Regions from separate parts of the Brucella sp. TWI432 genome, predicted to be linked through region 2. Evidence: predicted binding sites of a transcription regulator. Region 2 holds the regulator's gene; the other holds the start of a gene.

Region 1 (3,156 bases), on a different contig from region 2:
GCTGGTGACATTTGAAGACGATCAGGGCGCGTATGACCAGAAGGACGCAGCAGGCTTCATCAAGCTCAATGCGCTTCGCCTGCGTACGCTCGCTGCACGCGACCGCCGCTAAGCCCAATCCTAAAGACAAAAAACGCCCTCTCAACCGGAGGGCGTTTTTTATTCAGAATATGCATTTTACATACGTCTTATCCCAAAATCGTCACCGGCTTTTGCGAGACATGCTTTAACAGCATCTTGTCTTCGTCCGGACGTAAGGTCAGTACCCGCACGCCATTCGGCGTGACCGCCACCGTATGCTCGAACTGTGCCGATAATTTTCCATCCCGCGTCACGACCGTCCAGCCGTCTTTTTCGGTCTTTACCTTGGCTGTGCCCTGATTGAGCATTGGTTCAATGGTGAACACCATGCCTTCGCGCAGACGCAGGCCTGTTCCGGGCTTGCCGAAATGCAGAACCTGCGGCTCCTCATGCATTTCGCGACCAATGCCATGGCCACAATAGTCACGCACCACGCTGTAATTATGGCGCTTGGCATGCCGCTCAATCGCATAACCGATATCGCCCAGCGTGGCGCCGGGACGCACGGCGGCGATGCCCTTCCACAGTGCCTCATAGCTCACGCGCACCAGACGCGAAGCGAACGGAGCGACGTCACCAACCATATAGGTTTTGCTGGAATCAGCGATATAGCCGTCCTTCTCCAGCGTAATGTCGAAATTGATAATTGCGCCATTTTCGATGATTTCGCTCTCCGAAGGCATGCCGTGGCAAACAACCTCATTTTTCGAGGCATTGAGCACATAAGGAAAATCATATTGGCCCTTGCTGGCCGGTCGCGCCTTGAGCGCGCGCGTAATATAATCCTCAACCAGATCATTGACCTGCATCGTGGTCATACCGGCAAGCGCCGTGCGATCCAGAAGGGTAAAAACGGAAGCCAGCAGCGCACCCGAAGCCGCCATTTTTTCCAGTTCAGCAGCTGTCTTGATCATGACAGCTGCACCGACAGAACAGGAAGCTCAACCCGGGCGGCGCGCAACTGCATCTGTACAATTTCATTAAACGACATTTCCGGATTTGCCTGCGCGAGCATACCGATTTTCATCCAGTATTCGGCCTGCGCATTGATCGAACGGCACATGACATCGCTTGCCTTACGCAACTCTTCATGCAGTTCATCCCCGATTTTTACGATACCCATGGCGTCCTCTGTTAGAGCCATTTTGATCTGATTTTATCAGATCAGCGCTCCAAGCTGTTGTTTTAGCGTGCGTCTGACCCGAAACCATTTCATGTATTCCGGGATGCAAAGCGATATACGAAACATATATGATTCATATACAATTTTTAAATCGCAGAGGGCAACTGTTTCTTGCGCTTGACTCTTGGCTTTGACGATTCAATACTAGAACATAACATGAACAATTGATGGGGTTTTTGACGTGAGCGGCATCGACATCGCGGCGTTGCGGCGCATGGTTACGGCCATCGAAGGCAACAATCCGCAAGGAAATTTTGCACAAGAAACAGGAGCAGGCAGTGGGCGTGCAGGCACTTTTACGCTCGGCCTTGCCGGGGCCGATGCCGCCTTTCCGCATGGTCTGAGAGGCGATGCACTGCATGAGGTTTTTGCTGAAAATCCCGGTGCACATATGGCCGCAACCGGCTTTGCGCTGGCGCTGGCTTTGCGTGCCTCCCGTTCAAAACGGGCAATTATCTGGATTGAGGAAGAAAGGGCATCAAGCGAATATGGTGGACTTTATCCACCGGGCCTTCATGCATTCGGCATCGATCCGTCCCGGCTTCTGATCGTGCGCTGCCCCAGCGCACAGGATGTTTTGAAAGCATCCAATGATGCGCTTGAAGAGGCAAGCGGCAAGGCTTCAAACCTCATCTCCGGCGTCGTCGCCGCGGTGACGGGGCAACCGAAATGTCTCGATCTGACTGCTTCACGTCGCCTGCTTCTGGCAACAGAAACCGCGCATCTGCCGGTCATCCTGCTCAGAAGCCACCGCACAGGCGTGCAAAGTGCTGCTGTCAGCCGCTGGCGGGTGGCACCTGCGCCATCTCGCTCCAGCGGCGCGAATGCACCCGGTATGCCTGTCTTTTCCGCCGTGCTTGAGCGCAACCGGCACGGCTCCTGCGGACAGTGGATCATGGAATGGAACAATGAAAACCTCGAATTTGGAGCAAGCGAAAGGGATGACAGAACGCGTTTTCCTCGCCCTGTGGTTTCCGTTCCTGCCGACCGACCGGCTGCGCCGCGCCGCTCTGCATGATGGCAAACAGCAACGGCCGCTTGTTGTGAGCGAGCGCATGGCCAATGCCTTGCGCCTGATGGCGGTGGACGCCAAAGCAGCCAAGCTCGGCCTTTTCCCTGGCATGGCGCTGACCGATGCACGGGCGCGGGTGGAAGGGCTGGAAGTGGCAACAGCCGCACCGGAGCACGATTGCGCACTGCTTAAGCGTCTTGCCCATTGGTGCGAGCGTTACACACCGCTTATAGCTTTTGATACGCCGCATGGTCTGATGCTCGACATCACCGGCTGTGCGCATCTCTTTGGCGGGCTTGCCGCCATGCGTGAGGACGCTGTCATGCGGATTGAACGGACGGGCCTGAACATACAGGCAGCCGTTGCCGATAACAGCTTTGCCGCACGGTTGCTTGCACGCGGAACAAAAGGCGGTGTTTTCAGCAGATCTGATGCCGACCGGCTGTTGCCGCGCCTGCCGCTCTCGTCTCTTGAACTCACGGAGGCTGCGGAAACAGGTCTCAAACGGGCCGGGCTAAAGCGTATCGGCGATGTCATGGCACTGCCGCGCGCAGCACTCACCGCGCGTTTTGGAGCCGACCTTGCCACCAAGCTTGACCGGCTGGCTCGACAGGAGCGCGCACCAATTTCGCCCTTGCGCATCGTACCGCTCAACATGGCCGAACGCCGCCTGCCTGAACCGGTGAGCGCCATGGAACTGGTCGAACGCCTCTTGCAGGAATTGGCGCAGGAGCTGTTTGCGCTGCTTGAAACCGAAGGCAAAGGGGCGCTTCTGATCGAAGCTTCCTTCTTTCGGGTCGATGGCGAGGTGCGCCATATCCGTATCGAAACCGGCCAGCCTTTGCGTGAAGATCGGGTATTTCTCAGGCTCGCACGGGAG
Region 2 (3,156 bases):
TGCAACTTGATTGGCTGCCATTGCAGGTCATGGGATTTGGCATCTTGCTGGTGAGATATATTGCGAGCTTTGTGGCCAGCTTTTCACCCGATGGTAATCCGGGTGTCATGCCGGTGATGACGCTGATCCTGTGGACTGTCGCGCTTGTCATATCCGTCACATTCACCACAAGATTGCGATTGTTGGCATTGCCTTTCGTTATGGCAGGTCTTGTGGTGTTTATGCGCTCGCCCATGCCCGATATCCTCATTAGCGAGGACGCGAAATTAGTGGCGGTACGATTGCGCGATGGAAGTTTCGCAGTCAACCGCAGCAGACCTCCGCAATTTACGGCGCAGAACTGGCAGACGGCCTATCTGATTGATGATTTTATCCCACCGCAGAGTGCGATGAAACGAAGTGCTGGCGCGCGCGAGGACGGCTTTATCTGTGAGGATGGGCTTTGCACCCTGTCACTTCGGGACGGGCGCATATTTGCCTATACCGCTCAGGAAGAAATGCACGAGATTGCCTGTAATGTCGGGGACGTTGTGGTTTTGGCGATTGCAGGCAAAGACTTAAGCTGCACGCGTTCGTCTACGCTGGTGATTGGCCGACAGGAACTGGCCTTGAAAGGAACGCTCGAAATAAGGCTGGGAGAGGAAATGCAGCGCCATCAGGCGGTTTCTCCTGATCCAGCGGTCCGCGACGATCATCAGATTTATCGCTTTACCGTTGCGGAGCAGCGCAAGGATGCAGCCTATGCCGATTATTTAAATTTTTCAGTCGGTGCGCCAACGCGCCCCTGGCAGCTTCATCGTCTCTATTCGCGCGCCGCACGCGGTCAGCCTGAGCGCGAATATAAGAAGAGAGCGAAAGTATTTACTATCGGGGTGGAAACAGAAGAAACGCTCTAAAGGACTCTATTAAAAGCATGCTCCTATCGATCCTTGTTTTGATCCGACAGGACTTATGCTTTCCGTCTATGCAGAGCATTTCCCGTTTTGATTGAATTATGGGAAATGCTCTATCTGTTTGTTTTTACGCATTTTGCCAGCAATTTTCGATAGAAAAGAGGCTGTCGGCCTCTCCTTTCCCGAACGATTTTTAGTACCGTCGTATCAGACCGATCAGCTTGCCCTGTACGCGGACCCGGTCAGGTCCGAAAATGCGTGTTTCATAAGCCGGGTTGGCGGCTTCCAGCGCAATCGATGCGCCCTTACGGCGGAACCGCTTCAGTGTCGCTTCTTCATCATCGACGAGAGCCACGATGATTTCCCCCGGGCTGGCGGTATCGCCACGCTTGATGATGACCGTATCACCATCAAAAATACCGGCTTCAATCATCGAATCGCCTTTGACCTCAAGCGCGTAATGCTCACCCGCACCAAGCATTTCGGGTGGAAGGCTGATGGAATGTGTCTGATTTTGAATGGCCGAAATTGGTACACCGGCTGCGATGCGACCCATCATGGGAATTGAGACCATCGCCGATGCATCACTATTGGCTGAAACCGGGGCGGTGCGCGCTGCTGAAGGCGCAGAGGGGGCTTTGCCGAGGCTGCCCTCAATAACGCTGGGCGCGAATTTCTTCTGCGCGTTCAGACCGGGGGCTATCGAATCGGGCAGGCGCAACACTTCAAGCGCGCGGGCACGGTTTGGCAGCCTGCGAATGAAGCCACGTTCTTCAAGGGCGGTAATCAGCCGATGAATGCCCGATTTGGATGCCAGATCGAGCGCCTCTTTCATCTCATCGAAAGAGGGGGGAATGCCTGTTTCTTTCATACGTTCATGAATGAACAGCAGGAGCTCGTGCTGTTTACGGGTCAACATGCGCATACCCTCCGGACCAGAATCAAATAAAAACATAACCAGAACAAACACTATATGTTCCAGTCTTGTTCCGCAATGGTTTTAAAATTATTAATATGGGCCGACCCTATTGGATTTTACTATAGCATCATTATCGTGCAAGCATCACCCGCTGCGGCCGCGGGTGCATTTTCTTCTCTGATCAAAAGGGCATCGGAAGCCACCAGCGCTGACAGCATTGAGGAATCCTGAAGTGGATACGGCGTCGCGGTGAGTGTGCCATCCGCCGCCTGTTCAACCGTTGCGCGGACATAATCACGACGATGATCGTTCGCATTCATTGGCTTGCCAAGACGTGCCGGGCGGAAATCCGCGGTCAAATGACGCCCTGATAATTTCGCGATCAGCGGACGCAGAAATACCAAGCTGCAAACGAGGCTTGAAACCGGGTTGCCCGGCAGGCCGATGACATGAACGGTTTTGCCGGATACAGTTTTGTGTCCATACATCAGTGGCTTGCCGGGACGCATGGCGATTTTCCAGAAGTCGAGATCGACACCACAATTTTTCAACGCGCCGTGCATAAAATCGCGATCACCAACCGATGCGCCGCCGATGGTCACGAGAATGTCGACACCATCATCGAGAACCTGACTGATTGCGGATTCGATCTTTGCGGGGTCGTCGCTGATAATGCCCATATCTTCAGGTTTTCCACCTGTACGACGCACGATTTCAGCAACGCCAATGCTGTTGGAGGCGACGATCTGGTCGGCACCGGGAATCGTGCCCGGAGGAACGAGTTCATCCCCTGTGGCCAGAATGGCAATGCGCGGCTGCTTGAAAACAGAAATCATGGCATTGCCGCTGGCAGCGGCAAGCGAAAGGGCCGGGGCATCAAGTTCCCGCCCACTTGGCAGAATAGTGTCACCAGGCGCAAAATCGAGGCCCGCATGACGGATGTGACGGCCTTTGTCCAATCCCTGACGGATTGTGAGCTTGCCGCCGGATCGTTCCGTGTCTTCCTGAATAACGATACTATCAGCGCCTACCGGCATCGGCGCGCCGGTGAAGATGCGGACCGCTTCGCCTTGTTTCAGTTGGCCTTCGAAGCGTTTTCCGGCGGCTGATTCGCCGATGATACTGAATTCAAGAGGATAGTTGATGTTTTGTGGGGCCATCAATGCATAGCCATCCATGGCCGAGCAATCGAAGGGCGGCTGTTTCAGCTTGGCTTGAACAGGTTCTGCAACAACACGTCCGCCTGCTTCAGAAAGAGAGAGCGTCTCTGTGCCATGCGGCTCTGCATTATTGAGAATACGTGCAAGGGCCTCATCGATTGGAAGCAGGGACATGCGTTTTCCT

What was found. The regulator LexA, encoded in region 2, represses DNA repair genes until DNA is damaged. The targets are predictions, from matches to a motif close to TGTTCNNNNTGTGTTCNG.
Positions count from the first base shown of each region.
Region 1: the regulator LexA is predicted to act here: its motif matches at 1,410-1,427, upstream of ABE527_RS01015 (ImuA family protein).

Region 1 covers NZ_JBDJNL010000001.1:215,688-218,843, reverse strand. The annotation lists gene ABE527_RS01030 (argininosuccinate synthase) at 1-112, shown strand, start outside; gene map (type I methionyl aminopeptidase) at 189-995, opposite strand; gene ABE527_RS01020 (ParD-like family protein) at 992-1,204, opposite strand; gene ABE527_RS01015 (ImuA family protein) at 1,446-2,282, shown strand; gene ABE527_RS01010 (Y-family DNA polymerase) at 2,173-3,156, shown strand, end outside.
Region 2 covers NZ_JBDJNL010000002.1:364,788-367,943, forward strand. The annotation lists gene ABE527_RS06880 (ComEC/Rec2 family competence protein) at 1-896, shown strand, start outside; gene lexA (transcriptional repressor LexA) at 1,087-1,812, opposite strand; gene ABE527_RS06890 (molybdopterin molybdotransferase MoeA) at 1,932-3,146, opposite strand.